One region of the Streptomyces mauvecolor genome, then DNA from elsewhere that is predicted to be linked to it. Evidence: riboswitches for the same ligand, from Rfam matches in the RefSeq annotation. Region 1 holds a riboswitch; each other region holds the start of a gene.
What was found. A riboswitch is a leader RNA that binds a small molecule or an ion and turns the genes downstream of it on or off. The one in region 1 is predicted to bind cyclic di-AMP.
Positions count from the first base shown of each region.

Region 2: another riboswitch for cyclic di-AMP. It lies ahead of ABD346_RS02935 (M23 family metallopeptidase); the one in region 1 lies ahead of ABD346_RS33170 (M23 family metallopeptidase).
Region 3: another riboswitch for cyclic di-AMP. It lies ahead of ABD346_RS19185 (transglycosylase family protein); the one in region 1 lies ahead of ABD346_RS33170 (M23 family metallopeptidase).
Region 4: another riboswitch for cyclic di-AMP. It lies ahead of ABD346_RS11485 (transglycosylase SLT domain-containing protein); the one in region 1 lies ahead of ABD346_RS33170 (M23 family metallopeptidase).

Region 1 is NZ_BAAASQ010000034.1:32,415-38,212, forward strand. It holds gene ABD346_RS33160 (M16 family metallopeptidase) at 58-1,395, shown strand; gene ABD346_RS33165 (M16 family metallopeptidase) at 1,413-2,777, shown strand; cyclic di-AMP (ydaO/yuaA leader) riboswitch at 3,013-3,172, shown strand; gene ABD346_RS33170 (M23 family metallopeptidase) at 3,186-3,953, shown strand; gene ABD346_RS33175 (GntR family transcriptional regulator) at 4,172-4,849, shown strand; gene ABD346_RS33180 (HPr family phosphocarrier protein) at 5,036-5,317, opposite strand; gene ABD346_RS33185 (bifunctional acetate--CoA ligase family protein/GNAT family N-acetyltransferase) at 5,470-5,798, shown strand, end outside.
Region 2 is NZ_BAAASQ010000002.1:474,584-480,381, reverse strand. It holds gene trmB (tRNA (guanosine(46)-N7)-methyltransferase TrmB) at 1-239, shown strand, start outside; gene ABD346_RS02945 (PrsW family intramembrane metalloprotease) at 287-1,759, shown strand; gene ABD346_RS02940 (aldo/keto reductase) at 1,751-2,695, opposite strand; gene ABD346_RS02935 (M23 family metallopeptidase) at 3,126-4,196, opposite strand; cyclic di-AMP (ydaO/yuaA leader) riboswitch at 4,208-4,379, opposite strand; gene ABD346_RS02930 (PP2C family protein-serine/threonine phosphatase) at 4,633-5,798, opposite strand, start outside.
Region 3 is NZ_BAAASQ010000013.1:4,585-10,382, reverse strand. It holds gene ABD346_RS19200 (globin domain-containing protein) at 1-1,059, opposite strand, end outside; gene ABD346_RS19195 (cytochrome P450 family protein) at 1,099-2,358, shown strand; gene ABD346_RS19190 (transglycosylase family protein) at 2,557-3,504, shown strand; cyclic di-AMP (ydaO/yuaA leader) riboswitch at 3,762-3,930, shown strand; gene ABD346_RS19185 (transglycosylase family protein) at 3,934-4,641, shown strand; gene eno (phosphopyruvate hydratase) at 4,911-5,798, shown strand, end outside.
Region 4 is NZ_BAAASQ010000008.1:759,014-764,811, reverse strand. It holds gene ABD346_RS11495 (dihydrofolate reductase family protein) at 1-452, opposite strand, end outside; gene ABD346_RS11490 (anti-sigma factor antagonist) at 548-979, opposite strand; gene ABD346_RS11485 (transglycosylase SLT domain-containing protein) at 1,301-2,071, opposite strand; cyclic di-AMP (ydaO/yuaA leader) riboswitch at 2,074-2,257, opposite strand; gene ABD346_RS11480 (carbohydrate kinase family protein) at 2,695-3,609, shown strand; gene ABD346_RS11475 (RraA family protein) at 3,719-4,342, shown strand; gene ABD346_RS11470 (cysteine--tRNA ligase) at 4,431-5,141, opposite strand; gene ABD346_RS11465 (phosphatase PAP2 family protein) at 5,247-5,798, opposite strand, start outside.

The DNA of each region.
Region 1 (5,798 bases):
CCGCCAGTACTTCACCTCGCAGTACTGCACATCGCGAACGAAGGGACGTACATGCCCATGGGTCACACGGCCACAGCGCAGGCCGGCTCCGGCGGTCTGACAGCCACTGAGCACCGACTGGCCAACGGCCTGCGCGTGGTGCTCTCCGAGGACCACCTGACCCCGGTCGCCGCGGTGTGCCTCTGGTACGACGTGGGCTCGCGCCACGAGGTCAAGGGCCGCACCGGCCTCGCCCACCTCTTCGAGCACCTCATGTTCCAGGGCTCCCACCAGGTGCACGGCAACGGCCACTTCGAGCTGGTGCAGGGGGCCGGCGGCTCGCTGAACGGCACCACCAGCTTCGAGCGCACCAACTATTTCGAGACCATGCCCGCCCACCAGGTGGAGCTCGCGCTCTGGCTGGAGGCAGACCGCATGGGCTCGCTGCTCGCCGCCCTCGACGAGCAGTCCATGGAGAACCAGCGCGACGTCGTCAAGAACGAGCGCCGCCAGCGCTACGACAACGTGCCCTACGGCACCGCCTTCGAGAAGCTGACCGCCCTCGCCTACCCGGAGGGCCACCCCTACCACCACACGCCGATCGGCTCCATGGCCGACCTGGACGCGGCGACGCTCGAAGACGCCCGGAACTTCTTCCGTACGTACTACGCGCCCAACAACGCGGTGCTCGCGGTGGTCGGCGACATCGACCCCGAGCAGACGCTGGCCTGGGTCGAGAAGTACTTCGGCTCCATCCCCACCCACGACGGCAAGCAGCCGCCGCGCGACGGCGCGCTGCCCGACACCATGGGCGGGCAGCTGCGCGAGGTCGTCGAGGAGGACGTCCCGGCGCGCGCCCTGATGGCCGCCTACCGGCTGCCCCACGACGGCACCCGCGAGTCGGACGCCGCCGACCTGGCGCTGACCGTCCTCGGCGGCGGCGAGTCCTCCCGGCTGCACAACCGCCTGGTCCGCCGCGACCAGACCGCCGTCGCGGCCGGGTTCGGCCTGCTGAGGCTCGCCGGCGCCCCCTCGCTCGGCTGGCTGGACGTCAAGACGTCGGCCGGCGTCGAGGTTCCCGACATCGAGGCCGCGGTCGACGAGGAGCTCGCCCGGTTCGCCGAGGAGGGCCCGACCGAGGAGGAGATGGAGCGCGCCCAGGCCCAGTTGGAGCGCGAGTGGCTCGACCGGCTCGGCACCGTGGCCGGCCGCGCCGACGAACTGTGCCGGTACGCCGTGCTGTTCGGCGACCCGCAGCTCGCCCTGACCGCCGTCGACCGCGTTCTGGACATCACCGCGGAAGAGGTCAAGGCGGTCGCCGCCGCGACCCTGCGCCCCGACAACCGGGCCGTCCTGGTGTACGAGCCCACCGCGGCACCCGAGGCAGGCAACGAAGAGGAAGAGGCGGGCCAGTGACGGACGCTGTCGTGACCATGGAGTTCCACCCGCAGCCGGCCGCCGGCACCGCCACGCCGTGGGCCTTCCCGGCCCCCGAGCGCGGCACGCTCGCCAACGGCCTGACCGTGCTGCGCTGCCACCGCCCGGGCCAGCAGGTCGTCGCCGTGGAGATCTTCCTCGCGGCCCCGCTGGACGCTGAGCCCGAGGGCCTCGACGGCGTCGCCACGATCATGGCGCGCGCCCTGACCGAGGGCACCGACAAGCACTCCGCCGAGGAGTTCGCCGCCGAGCTGGAGCGGTGCGGCGCCACCATCGACGCGCACGCCGACCACCCCGGCGTCCGGGTCTCCCTCGAAGTGCCCGTCTCCCGGCTGCCCAAGGCGCTCTCGCTGCTCGCCGAGGCGCTGCGGGCCCCCGCGTTCGCCGACTCCGAGGTCGAGCGGCTCGTACGCAACCGGCTGGACGAGATCCCGCACGAGCTGGCCAACCCGTCCCGGCGGGCCGCCAAGCAGCTCTCCAAGGAGCTGTTCCCGGCCTCCGCGCGCATGTCGCGGCCCCGCCAGGGCACCGAGGAGACCGTCGCCGCCATCGACGCGGCCGCGGTGCGCGCCTTCTACGAGGCGTACGTGCGCCCCGCGACGACCGTCACCGTCATCGTCGGCGACCTGGCGGGCACCGACCTCGACGCGATCCTCGCGGACACCCTGGGCGACTGGACGGGCAACACGGCCGAGCCGCGCCCCATGCCGCCGATCACCGCCGACGACACCGGCAGGGTCGTCATCGTGGACCGCCCCGGCGCCGTCCAGACCCAGCTGCTCATCGGCCGCATCGGCGCCGACCGGCACGACCGGGTCTGGCCGGCCCAGGTGCTCGGCACGTACTGCCTGGGCGGCACCCTCACCTCGCGCCTGGACCGCGTGCTGCGCGAGGAGAAGGGCTACACCTACGGGGTCCGCGCGTTCGGCCAGGTGCTGCGCTCGGGGCCGGACGGCGGCGCGGCCATGCTCGCCATCAGCGGCTCGGTCGACACCCCGAACACCGGCCCGGCCCTCGACGACCTGTGGAAGGTGCTGCGCACGCTGGCCGCCGAGGGTCTGACGGACGCCGAGCGCGAGACGGCCGTGCAGAACCTGGTGGGCGTCGCGCCGCTCAAGTACGAGACCGCGGCGGCCGTCGCGGGGACGCTGGCCGACCAGGTCGAGCAGCACCTCCCCGACGACTACCAGGCGCAGCTGTACGCGCTGCTCGCCGAGACCGGCACCGTGGAGGCGACGGCGGCCGTCGTCAACGCCTTCCCGGCCGACCGGCTCGTCACGGTCCTCGTGGGCGACGCGGCACAGATCGAGGAGCCCGTCAGGGCCCTCGGAATCGGTGAAGTGACCGTCGTAGCAGGCTGATTGAGGCACCGTCCGGGCCGGCCGAGGCAGACGGACGACGGAGGGTTACGGGACCCCGGTGGCGGATGTGCCACCGGGGTCCTCCCCATGTCGGCCCAATGTCCGTTTTGTAGGAGAGGTTGCCTGTCTGTCATGTGGCGTGCGCTACAAAAACCGGTGTCTGTTTGGTGATTGAAAGATCAGCCGTCTAGCGTCGGTCCCGCTGTCCGTCACCACCCGTCGCAGCCGCGGCACCGGACAGTGATCGCCGAGTCCCCGAAGGCGCGAGCCTGGGGAGCCGGGGACCCACTCAGTCCCTGGGGTGAATCGGACGCCTCCGCCCGCGGAGGAGCCCGTAGGAGACCTTCCTGCTCCGAACCCGTCAGCTAACCCGGTAGGCGAGATGGAAGGAAAGGACACCGCCACTCCATGGCGTTCACCCGTGCCACCGGGAAGCATCGCGCGCCCAGCCGTATGACGCGCCGCAGCGCGAACATCGCGGGCATCGCCACCCTCGCCACCGCCGGAGTCGTAGGCACCCTCGCCTCCCCGGCCATGGCGGCCCCCAGCACCACCACGGTCGACACCGGCCTCACCCAGGCCATCGTCATCGGCGACAGCATCGCCGACCAGGTGGGTGCCCAGGCCGACGCGCAGAAGCAGGCCGCCGCGAAGGCCAAGGCGCAGGCCGAGGCCGAGGCCGCCGCCAAGGCGAAGGCCGAGCAGCGGGCCAAGGAGGCACGCGAGGCCAAGGAGCGCGCCGCGCGCGAGGCCGAGCGCAAGCGCCTCAACACCTTCGTGGCCCCCATATCCGACAGTTATGTGTCCACCGGCTACAAGACCGGCGGATCGCTGTGGTCCTCCGGCAGCCACACCGGCATCGACTTCCATGCGGCGAGCGGCACTTCGGTGCACGCCGTGGGTCTGGGCACCGTCGTCGAGGCGGGCTGGGGCGGCGCGTACGGCAACAACGTCGTGATCAAGATGAACGACGGCACGTACACCCAGTACGGCCACCTCTCGGTGATCCAGGTCTCCGTCGGCCAGTCCGTCGAGCCGGGCCAGCAGATCGCCCTGTCGGGCAACACCGGCAACACCACCGGCCCGCACCTCCACTTCGAGGCCCGCACCGGCCCGGACTACGGCTCGGACATCGACCCCATCGCCTACCTGCGCTCGCACGGCGTCGGCGTCTGAGACACCCGAGACACCCAAGGCGTACGAGACGTCCAGGACGTCCGAAGCGCCCCCGCGCATACCGAAGGCCCCCGACAGCATGCCGGGGGCCATTCGTATTGGCCAGAAGATATCCATTGGTTCCGGCCCGTCACCGGGAATTAACAAGGCCTGCCATAGAGTCGCCGAACAGGCGTTGCGCGATCGCGTTTCGCGAGGATTGAGGCGGAGGTTCGGCCATGCGCATTCCGGCGCATTCGGTATGCACGGCAATCCGCGACGACATCGTCTCGGGTGCCTTCGAGCGGGGCAGCCGGCTCACCGAGGAAGTCCTCGCACGCCGTTACGGAGTCTCGCGCGTTCCTGTGCGCGAGGCCCTGCGCACCCTGGAGTCGGAGGGCTTCGTCACCACCCGCAGGCACGCCGGCGCCTGCGTGGCCGAGCCCACCGACCTGGAGGCGGCCGACCTGCTCGAACTGCGGCTGCTCCTTGAGCCGTTGGCCGCGGCCCGCGCCGCCGGGCGCCGCAGCGAGGCCCATCTCAAGGTGCTGCGCGGCCTGGTGAGGCTGGGGCAGGACCGGGCCAGGCGCGGCCAGGGCGAGGATCTGCGCTCGCTCGGCGGCTGGTTCCACGAGACGCTCGCCCAGGCCTCGGCGAGCCCCGGACTGATCGCGCTGCTCACGCAGTTGAGGCACAAGGTCGCCTGGATGTACGCGGTCGAGGCGCCGGCCCGCCCGGCCGAGGCCTGGGCCGAACTCGGCGCGATCACCGACGCGGTGGCCCGCGGGGATGCCGAACGCGCCCGCTCGCTCACCGCCCTGCACGCCGAGCGATCATTTTCCGCCCATCGGCTGCGCGGGCCCGCACCCGTGAGAACTTCGCAACATGCCGTAAACACCGCGAGCGCCCGCACTTAACAGCGTGGCCGTATACAAAGAAAGGCCAAAAGGGCCGCCGCATTGTGCTGTCCGGAATTGGTTTTTCCGCGCACCGAATGCCCGCGAGAACCCGATGCCCCGAGCCGAGGGAAAAAGAAAAGGACCGCCGGGCCCGAATGCGGGATCAGCGGTCCTTCGGTGTGACGCGGTGCCGCGCCGACCGGGTCAGACGGTCTCGGGGAGTTCCTCGAGACCCTCGGCGACCAGCTTGGCCAGCCGGTCGAGAGCGACGTCCGCGCCCTCGGCGTCGGAGGCCAGCACGATCTCCTCGCCGCCCTGCGCACCCAGGCCGAGCACCGCGAGCATGGACGCGGCGTTGACCGGGTTGCCGTCGGCCTTGGCGATCGTCATGGGGACTCCGGCAGCCGTGGCGGCACGGACGAAGATGGACGCGGGGCGGGCGTGCAGGCCCTCGGCCCAGCCGACGTTGACGCGGCGCTCAGCCATGGTGTTGCCCTTCGAAATCTCTGACGGTTGTCTAGACCAGTCTCTCATGTGGTGCGCGGTGCTCGTACCGACCTTAGGCCCCAGTGTGATGCCGATCGGCCCTTGCCACCTTGCCCCGCCCCGTACGGCCCCGCGACCCGTACGCTTTCGGTATGACGACGGCGTCCGACCCCGCGTACCCGGCCCACTGGGAGGCCGACGTGGTGCTCCGCGACGGCGGCACCGCGCGCATCAGGCCCATCACCACCGAGGACGCCGAGCGGCTCGTCTCCTTCTACGAGCTGGTCTCCGACGAGTCGAAGTACTACCGCTTCTTCGCGCCCTACCCCCGGCTCTCCGCCAAGGACGTCCACCGCTTCACCCATCACGACTACGTCGACCGGGTCGGCCTGGCCGCGACCGTCGGCGGCGAGTTCATCGCGACCGTCCGCTACGACCGCATCAATGCCCAGGGCCGCCCGGCCCCCGCCCCCGCCGACGA
Region 2 (5,798 bases), on a different contig from region 1:
TGGCCGCGACGCGGATGAAGCCCGGCGCCGTCCTGCACTGTGCGACGGACTGGGAGGACTACGCCGAGCAGATGCTCGAAGTGCTCGGCGCGCACCCCGACTTCGAGAACACGGTGGAGGGCGGCGGCTATGCGCCGCGGCCCGCGTTCCGGCCGCTGACGCGGTTCGAGGGGCAGGGTCTCGACAAGGGCCACGTGGTACACGACCTGCTGTTCCGACGGGTCGGGCACAGCGGGTAGTGCAGGCACCGTCGCGGATTGTCAGTGACCCTCGTTAGGGTCGTCTGGTGTCCTTCGAGTCGCTTCCGCATCGCCCGCATCCCGGGCAGGCGCCCCAGCAGGCCGGGTCGGCCCTTCCGGCCCAGCCGGTTCCGGCGTGCGCGGACGAGCCCCGGTTCGACGCGGTCCCTCCGGACCGGTCGAAGTGGCGCTACCGGCCACGCCGTGACTTCTGGCGTTCCAAGGCGGTCCGCGCGGGGGCGCTGATCACCCTGCTCGCCCTGTGCGGCCTGGTCATCCTCGCGCTCGTACGGGAACAGACTGGCACCGAGGGGTTCCTGGTCGGCCTGGGGCTCGCGGTGCTTCCGGTGCCCTTGCTCGGCGCCGCGTTCCGCTGGCTGGACCGGGTCGACCCGGGGCCGTGGCGCAACCTCCTGTTCGCCCTGGCGTGGGGCGCCTGCGCCGCCGCCCTGGTGGCGATCATCGCCAACTCGTTCGCGACGCGCTGGATAGCCACGGCCACCGCCGACCCCTCCTCTGCCGACCATCTGGGCGCCAGCGTCATAGCCCCGATAGTCGAGGAGAGCGCGAAGGCGGCGGCCGTCCTGCTGCTCTTCCTCTTCCGCAGACGCGACTTCAAGGGGATCGTCGACGGCGTGGTCTTCGCCGGTTTCACCGCGACCGGCTTCGCCTTCACCGAGAACATCCTCTACCTGGGCAACGCGTTCGGCGAGGACCAGGCAAGCCACAGCGCGGGCCTCGCCTCGACGACGGCGGCGACCTTCTTCGTACGGGTCGTCATGTCGCCGTTCGCGCACCCGCTGTTCACGGTGCTCACCGGCATCGGGTTCGGCGCGGCCGCGCTCGCCCCGCCCGGCAAGCGGCTGCGCCGCGTCGTGTTCCCGCTGGGCGGCCTGGTGTGCGCGATGGGCATGCACGCCCTGTGGAACAGCTCGACGCTGTTCGGGGTGTACGGCTTCTACATCGTGTACGGGGCGTTCATGGTGCCGGTGTTCGGGCTGCTCACCTGGCTCGCGATCTGGAGCCGGCAGCGCGAGCTGCGTACGGTCGCCGCCGAGCTGCCCGCCTACGCCGCGGCCGGCTGGCTCGGGCCCGCGGAACCGCTCGCGCTGTCCTCGATGGCGGCCCGCGCGGCGGCCCGCGACTTCGCGCACCGCACCTTCGGGGGGAAGCCGGCGGCGCGGGCGGTCGCCGAGTACGAGGCGTTCGCGACCGCGCTCGCCTTCCTGCGGCACCGCGCCTACCGCAGCGCGGGCGCGGTCGGCCCCGGTCCCGACTTCGCGGCCCGCGAGCAGGAGCTGCTCCACCATCTGTGGGAGCGCAAACCGGTCGCGGGCCCGGCGCTGCTGTACGCGGCGGGGGCCACGGGCCGGATCTGGCTGCCCCCGCAGCCGGGCCCGCCGCACCCCTACACCCAGCACGCGCAGTTCGCGCCGTATGTTCCCTACGTTCCGCAGGTTCCCTACGGGCAGCCGGGCCCGGCCGCGGGCCCCGCGCCGTACAACCCGTACCTACGCTGAGGCGGCCGTCAGCTCGGAGACCTGCGCGTCCGTCAGCTCCAGGTCGGCAACCGCGAGCAGCGCCGGGAGCTGCTCGACGGTACGGGCCGAGGCGATGGGCGCCGCGACGGTCGGCCGGGCGGCCAGCCAGGCCAGCGCCACCGTGGCGATCTCGGCGCCGGTCTCCTGGGCGACCTTGTCGAGCGCGGCGAGCACCTTGCGGCCCCGCTCGGTCCCCAGGTGCTCGCCCGCGCCCTCGGCCCGCCGGCTGTTCACCGACTGGCCCGGGCGGTACTTGCCGGTGAGGAAGCCCGAGGCGAGCGCGAAGTAGGGGACGGCGGCCAGGCCCGCGCGGGACGCGGTCTCCTGGAGGGCGCCCTCGTACGTGCCGCGCGAGACCAGGTTGTAGTGCGGCTGGAGCACCGCGTACTTGGCGAGGCCCTCGCGGTCGGCGAAGTCCAGGGACTCCTGGAGCCGCTCCGGGCTGATGTTGGAGGCGCCGAGCGCGCGGACCTTGCCGTCCCGCACCAGCTGGTCCAGGGCGGTGACGATCTCCTCGACGGGGACGGAGGGGTCGTCGAAGTGCGTGTAGTACAGGTCGATGAAGTCGGTGCCGAGGCGGCGCAGCGACTCCTCGACGGCGGCCTTGATGTTGGTCGGGGCCAGGCCCTTGTACCCGGGGTGCGCGCCCACCTTGGTGGCCACGACCACGTCGTCCCGGTTGCCGCGGGCGGCCAGCCACTTCCCGATGATCGTCTCGGACTCGCCACCGGAGTTTCCTTCGCCCCACGCGGAGTACAGGTCGGCGGTGTCGATGAAGTTGCCGCCGCCGTGGGTGTAGGCGTCCAGGACGGCGAAGGACTGGTCCTGGTCGGCCGTCCAGCCGAAGACGTTGCCGCCGAGGGAGAGGGGGAAGACGGAGAGGTCGGAGCTGCCGAGCGTACGGAGAGAGGTCATGGGTTGATCAACTCCCTTACGGGAGTGGGTATTCCGGACCACGCCCACCAGCACCCCCTGGGGCTCCGCCCCAGACCCCGGGATGCCCCACCCCGCCCCTCCCCGTGAAGATGCTTCTGGGGCTCCGCCCCAGACCCCGTTCGCGCCTGAAGGGCGCTCGTCCTCAAACGCCGGACAGGCCAGGAGTGGGCTGCTGTCCGAGATCGGCTGACAGGCTGAAGACGCTCGGCCTGCCAGCATCAACCCTGTTAGGGGCGGGGCTGTGACATGTGCGGCTCCGCCGCGATGGGGGTCCCCCCTGTTCGAGCGGAGCCGAGAACTTGGGGGAGCGATCAGCCACGTACGGCCCGCACCCGAACGCCATCCAGCCCCTCCGGCGTTTGAGGAGCGGGGGTGTGGGGGCAGCGCCCCCACCAGGGACCAGCCCGCCTCAGGGATTCAGCCCCTTCGACTGGAGCCAGGTCATCGGGTCGATGCCCGTGCCGGACGGGGTGTGGACCTCCAGGTGGAGGTGCGGGCCCGTCACGTTCCCGGTCGCGCCCACGCGGCCGATCACGTCACCCGTCGACACCTTCTGCCCCACACTCACCGCCAGCGACGACTGGTGGCAGTACCAGAGCTCACTGCCGTCATCCAGCGTGATCACCGTGCGGTAGCCGTACGCCCCGGCCCAGCCCGCCGACTTGATCGTCCCGGAGTGGATCGCCTTGAGCGGCGTGCCCGTGGGGGCGGCGAAGTCGAGGCCGGTGTGGTGGCCCGAGGACCACATCGAGCCGGCCTCGCCGAAGGTGGAGGTCAGCGTGTACGAGCCGACCGGCAGCGAGTAGCTCGCGGCCAGCTTGGCCAGCCGCTCCTCCTCCGCCTTCTTGGCCGCGGCCTCCTCGGCCGCCTTCTTCTCGGCGGCTGCCTTGGCGGCGGCCGCGTCCTGCTTGGCCTTGGCCTCGGCGGCCGCCTTCTCCGCCGCGGCCTTCTGCGCGGCCGCCTTGGCCTCGGCGATCGCACCGGCCTTCTGCTGCTCGGCCTGCTGGAGGATGCGCGCGCGCAGCGCCTCACCCGCGTCGGTGGCGCCCGCCTCGGCCTCGCCGGTGGACAGCCCCGTCATGGTCAGCGGCGAGGCGGCGATCTTCTGATCGGCCCTGGCGGCGGCGGTCTTCGGAGTGTCCGGGCTGTCGTGCGAGACCAGCTCGCCGACGCCGGGCAGCGACCCGAGGTCGGGCAGGTTCTCGGATATGGAGTCGGGCAGCGATATGGAGACCGGCGGCTTGGTCTGCGCGGTGGCCATGCCGCCCGCGCCGACCGCGGCGATGACGCCGACGCCCAGAACCGTGGAGCTGCGGGCGAGCCCGCCGCGCTGCTTGGCCACCCGGTGCCGGCCGCGTACCGGACGCACCGACTCCTCGGTCGGGTCCCACTCCTCCCAGCTCTCGGTCTCGCCGGGCACGTCCCCGTACAGCGAATGCGGAGGCAGGGGGGTGTCGAGGGCAGGCTCGTTGGACGCCACGAAGGCGTGCTCCTTTCCTTCCTTACCGCCTACCGGGTTAGCGGTGGGGGTCCCCCCTGGCCCTCAAGGCCTTGGGGGAGGGTTCGGAGCGGAAGGTCTCCTACGAGCGTCCCTGACGGACGTCCGATTCACCCCAAGTTGGTGGTTCCCCGGTTCCCTCGCGGGATTCGGCGCATGCGCACGGTGCCGCCTTTTCGGCGGCTGGGACGACCGCGCTGCGTTATCGAACGTTAATAGACAGCGGGGGCGGATTCCAAGCCGTTCCCACTGATCGTTAACGGTCCTGGCCAGGACTTAATACCCCATAGGCATGTCAAATCGGGCGAGTTGACGGCCCCTCAGGGCCCTTCCGCCTCACCCTCGCCACACCCAATTTCTGACGGTGTGTCAATTGTTATGCGGAGGGAGACCCTTCAGGCACACACCGTCACGCCCTCTACTTCACGATCTTGACCGTGCGGCGCCGCTGCGGCTGGCCCTCGGCCGGGCGGGCCACCGCGAGCAGTGCCATGTCGTCGTTGGAGCCGCCGCCCGTGTAGCGGCGCACGTCGTCGACGAGCGCGTCCAGGACCTCGTCCGGACCGGGGAAGATCGCGCCGCGCAGCCGGGTGCCGGGGTCGTAGAAGACACCGGAGCCGTCGCGCGCCTCGGACAGGCCGTCGGTGTAGAGCAGCAGCGTCGCCCCGGGCGGGAAGGGGCGCACGTCCGCCCGGTCCGGCCACACCCCGAGGTCCGCCATTCCGAGCGGCAGCGCGGGCTCGGACGGCACGAGCATGTCGAGCGAGCCGTCCGCCCCCAGCATGAACGGCTCGGGGTGCCCCCGGTTCACCAGGCGTACGGTGCCGTCGCCGCGCGGGATCTCGGCGAGCAGCGCGGTGGTGAACCCCTCGACCGCGTCGAGCCGGTCGCGCCGGGTGCCCTCGCGGGCCAGCGCCCGCTCCAGGCGCTGGGTGACCGCCTCCAGGGACGACTCCTGCTCGGCGGCCTCCCGGAACGCGCCGATCACCACGGCGACGGCCTCCACCGCCTGGAGCCCCTTGCCGCGTACGTCGCCGACGATGAGCCGGACCCCGTAGGGGGTGTCCTGCACGGCGAACAGGTCCCCGCCGATGAAGGCGTCCGCCTGCGCGGCCTCGTACCGCGCGGCGACATTGAGCCCGCCGATGCGGGCCGCCGGTGTGGGCAGCACGGCGCGCTGGGCGGTCTCCGCGATGACGCGCTGGGAGGCGAGCTGTTCGCCGCTGCGGCGCAGGATGCGGTTGATGACGAGGGCGAGGGCGCCCACCGTGAGCACGGTGAACAGCTCGCTGGACCCTTCGCCGAGGTTGGGCAGATCGTGTATGAACCAGAGCGCCACGACGGCGGCCACCGAGCCGAGGCCGATGAAGGCGGTGCCGCGGCCCGAGTAGAACGGGGCGGCGGCGACCGGCGCGCCCGCGAACAGCGCGGCGGCCGTCAGGTCGGGCGGGGTCGAGGCGTCGAAGACGAAGCCGACGACGACCAGCAGTACGGGTAGCGCCCGTACCAGGCGCCTGTCGCCCTCTGCTCGCTGCCGCACCCGTCCAGCCTGGCGCTTCCCGGCTCCTCCGGCGACTCGGCGCG
Region 3 (5,798 bases), on a different contig from region 1:
CTCCGCCATGAACCCCGGCGGCCCGGCCAGAAAGACCGAATGGTGGGGCCAGTGGCTGCGATGACCCAGGGCGGTCATCAGGCGCTCCGTGCCCTGGAGGGGGTCACGGCCCGGCGCCGGCGTGATGAACGTCGTGTGCAGGCAAGGGAGTCGGGAGCCCAGCGCCTCCACGGCGGGCCGGTCGTACAGGTACGCCGCATCTCGCGCAACGACGAACAGCCGTACCTCGTCGTCGAATCGGTCGCCCGCCAGTTGCTCCAGAAGCGCCTTGATGGGCGCCCATCCCGTACCCGCCGCTATGAAGGTGAGAGGGCCGGACGGGGACGGCCCCAGGGATAACGAGCCCGCCGGCGGGCTCAGCCGCAGTGTGTCCCCCGGATCCGTCCGCCCGACCAGAGCTGCCGACATCAGCCCGCCGGAAACCCGGCTGACGTGGAGGTCGACCGTGCCGTCCGCACGCGGCGCGTTCCCGATCGAGTACGTCCGCCACACCCCCGGCACCCTGGGATGCGCCACACTCACGTACTGCCCCGGAACATAGGGGAGTTGGGGCGACGGACGCAGGGTGAGGACCGCCAGGTCGGGGCCGTACCCGGCATGGCGGACGACCTCCGCGCCCCACCACGCCGGCTCCCCCGCCGCGGCCGCCCCGGCCGCGCCCTCCAGCATCGTCTCGGCCATCACCGAGTACGCCTGGCACCATGCCTTCTCCACCTGCGCCGTCCACGCCCCGCCCGCCGCCCGGGCGAACGCGGCGAGCAGGCTCGCGCCGACCGCCGCGTAGTGCTCCGGAGCCGCCAGGAACTTGCGGTGGTCGCGGCCCAGCGCGCGCAGATAGGCGGGGAGGGACGGGTCGCCGAGCCGGTCCATGATCTCCGTGATCGCGGCGAACAGCCGGTCGCGCTGGCGCTCCATGGCCTCCGGCCCGGACGGGAACAGGGCCCGCAGGCCCGGGTTGTGCCAGAAGAGGTGGGAATAGAAATATTTGGCCGCATGCTCGGCCCGCCGCTCCACCACCGCGAAGCCGGCCCTCAGCACCTCTTGATCCGCTTGATCCACCGCGTGAATGTAGGGGAGAGGGCGGGATACGGTCGAGAGGTGCAGGACAACAACCCCATTCCGCCCGCCCCGCCCGCCCCCGAACTCTTCACCTGGGAGTTCGCCACCGACCCGTACCCGGCCTACGCCTGGCTGCGCGAGCACGCCCCCGTGCACCGCACCCGGCTGCCGAGCGGCGTCGAGGCGTGGCTGGTCACGCGGTACGGGGACGCCAAGCAGGCCCTCGCCGACCAGCGGCTGTCCAAGAACCCCGCACACCACGACGAGCCCGCCCACGCCAAGGGCAAAACCGGCATCCCGGGCGAGCGCAAGGCCGAGCTGATGACGCATCTGCTCAACATCGACCCGCCGGACCACACCCGGCTCCGCCGCCTCGTCTCCAAGGCGTTCACTCCGCGTACCGTCGCCCAATTCGCGCCCCGGGTACAGGAGTTGACCGACCGGCTCATCGACGCCTTCGAGGCCACGGGGTCGGCCGACCTCATTCACGAGTTCGCCTTCCCGCTTCCCATTTATGCCATCTGCGATCTGCTCGGCGTACCCCGCGAGGACCAGGACGACTTCCGCGACTGGGCGGGCATGATGATCCGGCACGGGGGCGGCCCCCGCGGCGGCGTCGCCCGCTCCGTCAAGAAGATGCGCAACTACCTCGCCGAGCTCATCCACAAGAAGCGCGAGAACCCCGGCGACGACCTCATCTCGCGGCTCATCGAGGCCAGCGACCACGGCGAGCACCTCACCGAGAACGAGGCCGCCGCCATGGCCTTCATCCTGCTCTTCGCCGGATTCGAGACCACCGTCAATCTGATCGGGAACGGGATGTACGCGCTGCTCCGCAATCCCGGGCAGCGCGAGCGCCTTCAGGATGCCCTCGCGGCGGGGGACACCGGTCTTCTCGAAACCGGTGTCGAGGAACTCCTCCGCTACGACGGGCCCGTCGAGATGGCCACCTGGCGGTTCGCCACCGAGCCGCTGACGCTCGGCGGGCAGGACATCGCGGCAGGCGACCCCGTGCTCGTCGTGCTCGCCGCCGCCGACCGCGATCCCGCGCGCTTCTCCGACCCGGACACGCTCGACCTCGGCCGCAAGGACAACCAGCACCTCGGGTACGGGCACGGGATCCACTACTGCCTCGGTGCGCCGCTCGCCCGGCTCGAAGGGCAGACCGCGCTCGCCACCCTGCTGCGGCGGCTCCCTGACCTGCGGCTCGCGGTGGAACCTGACGATTTGCGCTGGCGTGGCGGGCTCATCATGCGCGGACTGCGCACCCTGCCGGTCGAGTTCACGGCCGCACCGTGAACACCGGAATCTGACGAACCGTCAAGACTGTGACTTTTATGTGATCCCCGCTGCATCGACTTGTGACAAGCGTTCGAGTACGGCTACGTTCACCGTTCATTCGGCTCAGCAGTCACACGGAAGGCCTTATCCATGCGCTCCGGGAATGGACGGCATCGTCGACCTCGCCAGGCACCCGCTCTCGTCGTCGCGGCAGGAGTGACCGGATCGGCCATCGCCCTTCCCCTGCTCGCCGCGACCGGCGCGAACGCCGCGGACGCGAACACCTGGAACCAGGTGGCCGCCTGCGAGTCCGGCGGAATGTGGAGCGCCGACTTCGGCAACGGCCTGTACGGCGGGCTCCAGTTCTCGCAGGCCACCTGGGAGGCGTACGGCGGCACGGACTACGCCCAGCGCGCCGACCTCGCCAGCCGCGCCCAGCAGATAGCCGTCGCCGAGCAGCTGCTCGCGGCCAAGGGGCCGGGCGCCTTCGCGAACTGCGGCACCGGCGCCGGGCTCACCAAGGGCGGCGGCTCGGCGGACGTCGACCCGGGTGCGCCCGACACGTCGACCGGGACGCCCACGCCGGTCCCCGCGACGCCCACCGCCCCGGCGACCAAGGCGCCCGACGCCACCTCGACGCCGAGCGGCTCCACGCCCGCCACGCCGGCCCCGGGTGCCACGAAGCCGAGCGACCCGGCCAAGTCCCCGACGCCGTCCGCCTCCACCCCGGCGAGCCCCGGCAAGCACCGCGGGGCGCCCTCGCCGGAGGAGGGTGCGGGCACGACGCCGGGCGGCACCTCCCCGTCCGCCCCGACGACCGGTCAGGCCGACCCGGGCGCGCCGGCCGGCACGAGTGGTTCGAACAATTCGGGCAACTCAACCGATAGCCGCGATTCCGGACGGCATGCCTCGCGAGGTGACGATGCCTCACGTGAGTCCGGTAACACCCCTGCCGCGAACGGCGACTACACGGTCCGCCCGGGCGACAACCTGTCGGCCATCGCCGAGGCGAACAAGGTCCAGGGCGGCTGGCCCGCGCTGTACCACGCCAACGAGAAGCTGATCGGCACCGACCCCAACCTCATCCTGCCTGGCCAGAGCCTGGACCTGAAGGATGTGGCAGCGGCCGTGGCGAACCCGAAGTCGGCGCCGAAGCAGGGTTAGTTCGCGGTCCTATGTCCGGTTCGTGCAAGTGAGACATGGGTCTCTTCGCCTCAACTGGCGTGTCCCGTCTGCCCGGTCCGTCCGCCCCGCCCCTCACCTGCGGAAACGTCCCTTACGTATCGGCAAGCAGGGGGGATTTCTCCCCGATGTGCGTCTTTGAACATTGGCGGGGCGTGTGTTTTCGTCGGACTCGCTCGTCACCACGAGCCCCGTCGACCGAGCACGCCGAATCCTGCCGTCGGCCGACGGGAACAGTCGACGCTTATGCGCCGTAGGCAGGAGCGGGGGACCCAAGGTAAGTGCCGGGCCCGGCAGTTCACGCGACTGCCGCAACGGCTTGGGGTGAAGACGGGCGCATCGACGCTCGGCCGGGCAGCTCACGCCCGAACCCGACAGCTCACCTCGCAGGCGTCGGTGAGGAGAACCTCCATGCTGCTTTCCGGCAAGGGCAAGCACCGTCGCCCGTCCAAGGCCGTCCGTGTCGCCACGCTGGCCGGTGTCACCGGCGCCGCCGTGGCCGCCCCGCTGATGGCGGCGGGCAACGCCTCCGCCGCTTCCGTCCAGACCTGGGACGCCGTCGCCCAGTGCGAGTCCGGCGGCAACTGGTCCATCAACACCGGCAACGGCTACTACGGCGGCCTGCAGTTCTCGCAGTCCTCCTGGGCCGCCGCCGGCGGCACCCAGTACGCCCCGCGCGCCGACCTCGCCACCAAGGGCCAGCAGATAGCCACCGCCGAGAAGCTGCTCGCGATCCAGGGCCCGGGTGCCTGGGGCTGCGCGAGCGCCGGCAACCTGACGGCCGGCGGCAGCAAGGCCGACGTGGACACCTCCGGTTCGTCCTCGAAGCCGAAGGCCTCGAAGCCCGCGGCGCCCAAGCAGCAGGCCCAGCCGCAGCAGAAGTCGCAGCCGAAGAAGGCCGAGCGCACCGAGTCCGCGCCGGCCAGCCGCGACGAGCAGCGCACCGAGCCGGTGAAGCAGGGCAACGGCGAATACACCGTCAAGTCCGGCGACACCCTCGGCGCCATCGCCGCCGCCAACGGCGTCAAGGGCGGCTGGCAGAAGCTGTTCGAGCTGAACAAGGACATCGTCAAGGACGCGAACCTGATCTTCCCGGGCCAGAAGCTGCACCTCAGCTGAAGCTGACCCACCCCCAGGTCGCCCCGGCCCGGCGCGCATTCCCCCGTACGCGCCGGGCCGGGGTTTTCGTTGTCCCCCGCTATTACCCGGCAGTAGCGTTGTGGCCCTTTGCCCGGGATTGAGGGTCATTGGGCCCTTTTTCGTCCCAGGAGGCGGGCACTCGGCTGGCCGGAGCTCCAGAGCCGGTTAGGCTCTTGTCGCAAGGCGAACGCGACCCCGCACGGCCTTGCACTGCTTGCGTCACATCTAGCGTCACATCCCAGAAGGAGATGCTCGTGCCGTCCATCGACGTCGTCGTAGCCCGGGAAATCCTGGACTCCCGAGGCAACCCCACGGTCGAGGTCGAGGTCGGCCTCGACGACGGCAGCACCGGCCGTGCTGCAGTTCCGTCCGGCGCCTCCACCGGTGCCTTCGAGGCCATCGAGCTTCGCGACGGCGACCCCAACCGCTACGGCGGCAAGGGTGTCGAGAAGGCCGTCCTCGCCGTCATCGAGCAGATCGGCCCGGAGCTCGTCGGCTACGACGCCACCGAGCAGCGCCTGATCGACCAGGCCATGTTCGACCTGGACGCCACGGACAACAAGGGCTCGCTCGGCGCCAACGCCATCCTCGGCGTCTCCCTCGCCGTCGCGCACGCCGCCTCCGAGGCCAGCGACCTGCCGCTGTTCCGCTACCTGGGCGGCCCCAACGCGCACCTGCTGCCCGTCCCGATGATGAACATCCTCAACGGTGGGTCGCACGCCGACTCCAACGTCGACATCCAGGAGTTCATGATCGCCCCGATCGGCGCGGAGTCCTTCTCCGAGGCCCTTCGCTGGGGTGCCGAGGTCTACCACACGCTCAAGGGCGTCCTGAAGCGCAAGGGCCTGTCCACCGGCCTCGGCGACGAGGGCGGCTTCGCGCCGAACCTGGAGTCCAACCGCGCCGCCCTGGACCTCATCCTCGAGGCCATCAAGGAAGCCGGCTACGCCCCGGGCAAGGACATCGCGCTCGCGCTCGACGTCGCCGCGTCCGAGTTCTACAAGGACGGCAAGTACGAGTTCGAGGGCAAGTCCCGCTCGGCCGCCGAGATGACCGAGTACTACGAGGAGCTCGTCTCCGCGTACCCGCTGGTCTCCATCGAGGACCCGCTGTTCGAGGACGACTGGGCCGGCTGG
Region 4 (5,798 bases), on a different contig from region 1:
CCGAGCAGGACCGGGTGGACGTACAGGCGGTACGCGTCGATGAGGTCGTACTGCCGGAACGTGGCGGCGAGATTCGCCCCGCCGATCACGAGGTCCCCGCCCGGCCACGCCTTGAGCGCCTCGATCTCCGCCGGGACGACCTCGTGTTTGACCGTGGTGTTCCAGTCGGCCTTCTGAAGCGTCCGGGAGTACACGATCTTCGGCATCTCCCGCCAGATACCGGCGAATTCGACCTCCGGCGGGGAGGCGGAGGGGTCACTGTCGGCGGTGGGCCAGTACTCGGCCATGAGCTCATGGGTCACGCGCCCGCTGATGAAGGCGCCCATGGGCCTGAGCTGTTCGTTGACGTACCGGTGCAGCTCGTCGTCGACCATGTGCCAGTCGATCTCGCCCTCGGGCCCCGCGAAAAAGCCGTCGAGGGAGACCGACATGGGAAGGATGATCTTTCTCATCGCAGTCACCCCCGCGACGATACGCCCGCCCTCACCGACATTCCCGTCAAGGGCGCCGGCTCTTCTTCGGGTGTGTCAGAGCCCTGAGCCCGGCGTTAGTTGTCTCCGGCCTTCGGTGCGCCCAGGGCGGCCCGGGCCGCTTCCTCGATCGTGGTCGTCGGGCTGAAGAGCGGGTCGAGGCCGCCCGCCGTCAGGATCCGCCGATGCCACGGCCGTACGCACACCACGCCGAGGTGGCCGTCGCGCGCCCGGATTCTCCGGTACGCCCGGCACAGCAAGGTGAGGGCGGCGCAGTCGAAGAAGTCGACGGGCCGCAGGTCCACGATCACTCGGGCGCCGGTCGGCTGCGTGGCGGCGTCCAGATGCAGCTGTACGCCGGGCGCGGTGGCCAGGTCGACGGTGCCCTGGACCTCGACCACCGTGAACCCCTGCATCAGGTACGTACGCGCGTTGCAGCAGCGGTCCGGCAGCAGCCCCGGCGGGAGCGGAACAGGCGCCGAGACGGATGGCCGAGCGGTGGTTCCCATGGCAACTCCCGGTCCAGAACTGACCCCCGCGGGTGCAGAGGTACTCGGTTGTCGGGCAGTCACCGTGGTCCCGGGGTGACGCACTACCACCCTAGGAATAGAGCCGCATGCAGAAACGTGCAGCCTTCGAATTGTTCACCCTGGGGGGTGAACGAAATTTGCGCCGCTCCCCGTTTGAACCCTGAACACGGGGAGCAAAACCGGCCCGGCGCCCCCGTCTGCCGACTCGCGGGAACTGAAACCCCGCTGCCGAAGGACCAGTTGGGGCCGCCGCCTCGGGGCCGGGCGCCCTCCTCAAGCGCCCGGCCCCGAGGCCTGCCGTCAGTACGCCCCGAAGACGTTGTCGATCGAGCCGTACCTGTTGGCGGCGTAGTTGCACGCGGCGGTGATGTTGGCCACCGGGTCGTAGAGGTCCGTGGACGTGCCCGCCACGTGGAAGGCGTCGAAGGTGGGCTGGATCACCTGGAGCAGGCCCTTGGACGGGACTCCGTTGATGGCGTTGATGTCCCAGTTGTTGATGGCGAGGGGGTTGCCCGACGACTCGCGCATGATGTTGCGGTAGATGCCGTTGTAGCTTCCCGGGATGCCGTGCTGGGCCATGATGTCCAGCGACTGCTTGATCCAGCCGTCCAGGTTGTTGGCGTACTTCGGCGCACTGGCCGTGGTCGCCGTGGTCGCCGTGGTCGCCGTGGTCGCCGTGGTGAGGCTCGTCGTGCGGGCGGAGCGGTCGGCACGGTCGGCCGAGGCGGCCCGGGCGGGGGCGCCGACGGTGAGCTTGAGGCCGGGCTGGATCAGAGCAGGGTTGCCGCCGATGATGCTCTGGTTGTCCTGGTAGAGCTGCTTCCAGCCGCCGCTCACGTTGAGGGCGTCGGCGATCTTGGCGAGCGAGTCCCCGGCGACGACGGAGTAGCTGGTGGGGGCCGCCTTCACCGCCGTGACGGCGGCGGCGGAGTGGGCCGACGCAGGCGCGGCGGTGGCCGTGGTCGCACCGATCACCGGAATGGCGAGGACGGCGCCGCCCGTACCTGCGGCGGCAAGGCCACGGGAGAACGAGCTGGACTTGGGGCGGCGGTGCTTGCCCTTTGCAGGCATGGTGAATTCCTCTCCTTCGCCTGCGAGGTGAGCTGTCGGGTTCGGACGGGAGATGTCCGGTCGCGGCGCGCGCGACTTCACCCCAGCCGTTCCGGAATCCGGATCGGCGGCTTACCTGGGTCCCCCGCTCCTGCCAAACGTGTGTGGGAGGGTCCGGACGGCGGCAGGATTCGGCGTTCCATCCGGATTGCGGTGAACGTAGACGAATACGCCGAGTGGAAACAAGCCCAGAATTCAAAGGGCGCGATCCGGGATATAGATCCACTTAAATCCACACCCGGCGGCCACCCCGCCCGACGCCCTCAACTCGCTTTCGGACCAACCGAAATGCCCCTGCCGGACCCGGACGCCCACAACTCCGCACGTGACCCAATTCACTCGCTCTCCGTGCAACCAAACACCCCACTCGCAAAAGTGGCGAGCCTTACTCAATAGCCACCAATTCGGACATTGCAAAAGCTGGATCGATGGCACCTCAAAGTGTGCCATTTTGGACACTTGGGACCTCTCTTATGTCCGATGCCTCGCATACCGGAGACAACACACACGTCTCTTACGCCCGTGCCGGAGATCATGGTCACAGGCAGCCCCCACGGTGGGGCCGGCAGCAGAGGGGTGGAGCGGTGATCCGAGAGAGCGCGGAGTACGACGTCCTGGTGGTCGGCGGCACGGGGGTGGACACGGTCGTACGGGTCGATTCCCTGCCGGTCCCGCTCGCCGACTCGGTGCAGGTCGGGCCGATCGAGGAGTGGCCCGGGCACACCGGCGCGAACGTGGCTCTCGGGGCCCGGGCACTCGGCCTGGAGGTCGGCCTGATCGACTGCATCGGCGACGACTGGACCGGCTCCCGGGTCCGCGAGCTGCTGGCCCGGGGCGATGTCGACTTCGCCCCGCTAACCTCCCCTGCGGGCACCCGGCGCGCGGTGAACCTGGTGGACGCGCACGGCCGCCGGATGTCCTTCTACGACGCACGCGACCCGGCCGACCTGCGGATGCCCCGGGACTTCTACCTCCCCCGGCTGCGCCGGGCGCGCCACGTCCACCTCTCCATCATGAATTTCGCGCGCTTCCTCTTCGACGACATCGAGACCCTCGGAGTCCCGGTCTCGACCGATCTGCACGACTGGGACGGACTGGCCGACCACCACCGGGAGTTCGCGCTCCGGTCCGACCTCGTGTTCCTCAGCGCGGCGGGCGCGGGGGACAACACCCCCGCTCTGATGCGGGAGATCCTGCGCGAGGGCCGCGCGGACACGGTGGTCGCCACGGCCGGCGCCGAGGGCTCCTACCTCCTCACCCGGGACGGCAGCCCCACGCCGTACCACATCCCGGCGACCGCACCCCACGCCCCCGTCGTGGACGCCAACGGCGCGGGCGACGCGTACGTCAGCGGCTTCCTGTACGGCAGGCTCACCGGCCGGGACGTACGGGAATGCGGCCGCTTCGGCGCCCTCGCCGGCGCCCATGCCTGCACGGCCCCGGTCGCCACCGACCCCATCACCCGGAAAAGCCTGCTGGCGGCGGATCAGATCGCTTGAGATCATTCCGGCGTTCGGAGCCGCGCACCAGGAGTCGTCGCCATGTGATGCCAACTGGTGCGCTGAACAAGGCCTTATTACGCCCTATCAAGTCCCGTCAGGAAGAAACATGAACGACATCAGCGAATTCAAGAGCATTTCCCCGACCACACTCGCCGACGTCCTGGGACGCGAACAGGTCATGGATATCGGCATTCGCCCTCTGTGGTCGCCGATGCCGCGCGTTGCCGGACCCGCATTCACCGTTCGGTGTCCCCCTGGTGACAACCTCATGCTGCACGCGGCCATCCACCGCGCGGAGCCCGGTTCGGTCGTCGTCGTCGAATCGGGCGACCTGGACTACGCGCTCGCCGGCGGAAACGTCTGCGCCGTCGCCCAACGCCAGGGAATCGCGGCGTTCGTGGCCGACGGGGTCATTCGTGACCTCGCCGAGGTCCGCGAGTTGGGCTTTCCCGTGTTCGCCCGGGGCGTCATTCCCATCCCCGGAAGCAAGAAGGCCGTGGCCCCGCTCAACGAGCCGGTGCGCTGCGGCGGCGTGCGGGTGGACGCGGGCGACATCGTGGTGGCCGACGAGGAGGGCATCGTGGTCACTCCCCGCGGCCGCTGGGAGCAGGTGCTCCTGGACGCCGGGCGCAAGCTGGCCAAGGAGGCCGGCGAATCCCTCGACGCGTGGGAAGCGACGCACCGCGCCCGCATCGACAAGGCCCTGAGCGCGGGCGGCTTCGAGGGCTGAGCGGTATCGGCCCGACTGCCTTCACCTGGCGGCGCGCCTGCGTCATACATGGCCGAACGGAGGGACCGGCCTTCCAGCCGACTGGCCGTCAGCTACCGGGAGTTGACCCGCGGGCGACCCCCACCTCGCGGACGAGTTCGAGGCCCAGGATGCGGTCGAGGTAGGCCATGGTTTCGAACTTGGCCCCTTGCGGCACATCGTCGGCCGTCGCCAGATCGTGCAGGAGGCGCAGGACGGCCGCGGTGTCGAGGCGGTTGTCCAGGGCGGTCCGGGCGGTGCTCTTGAGGTCGGCGGGAATCGGCTTCGAGGGCTGCTCGGCCCAGTCCGCCACGGCACGCCGCCAGCGGGCCATGGCGCGGCCGGCCTCGCCGACCTGCTCGGCGGTGACCGAGACCGGCTCCTCGTAGGGGTGGCTGAGCAGCAGCAGGCGTACGGCGAGGAGGTCGAGGCCCTCGAACGGGGGCAGCTGAGCCGCGCCGACCTGCAGGCAGGCGCTGCCCGCGCCTTCGTACGTCCCGGTGGTGAGCTGGACGCCGGGCAGGCCGCCGAGTGCCTCCGCGATCTCCTCCGGATCGCCCTCGGCGTCGGCGGGCCGGATTCCGGCGGCAGCGGCGGCCGCTTTGTCGTGCGGACCGGTCCATCCGATGAGCACCGCTCTGCCGCGCATTTCGACGACGCGCGCCAGCACGTCCGCGATCAGCAGCACCCGCAGCCCGGTCCCGGCAGCACCGTCGGCGGGGGCGTGGGCGCAGATGCGCAGCGGGCCCGGTCCGGCGAGTTCTTCGACGATTCGCAGCACGTCGCCGAGCCTAGGGGTTCGGGCCCGGCCTGGACAGCGGTCCACGCCCGGGCGCGAGAGGAACGCCGCCTCAGGACACCGGGGGGCACGCCGGAGAACACCCGCTCACGCAAGCAGCGGCCTCAGCGCCCCGTTCCGCAGCCGCGTCACGAGCGGGGCAGCGAACCGGCGCGCGGACCAGGTCACCGCGAACGAGACCACCCCTCCGACCACCAGCGCGACCAGCACGTCATGCGGATAGTGCGCGCCCACGTACACCCGCGAGGCACCCATCAGGAGCGCCACCACCGAGGCCACGATCCCAAGGCGCCGGTCGACCAGGAACAGGGCGACCGCCGCGGCCGCGGCGACCGTGGTGTGGTTGCTCGGGAACGCGTAGTCGTCCAGGGGCGGGCACTTCTCGATCAGGAAGTCGTGCGGCAGCGCCCGGCAGGGGCGGGGCTCCGTGAACACCGACTTGATCGCGTCATTGACCACGTACGCGAGGACCGCCGCGATCGGCGCGGCCAGCGCCGCCGCCATCACCGAGGCGTCCCTGCGCCGGGCGAGCCACCAGCCGGTCAGCATGAACACCGCGAAGAGGGCGATGCCGTAACTGGTGAAGACGGACACCGGCCCGTTGAGCCAGTGCGTGTGCCGGGCGAAGTCGGTGATGTC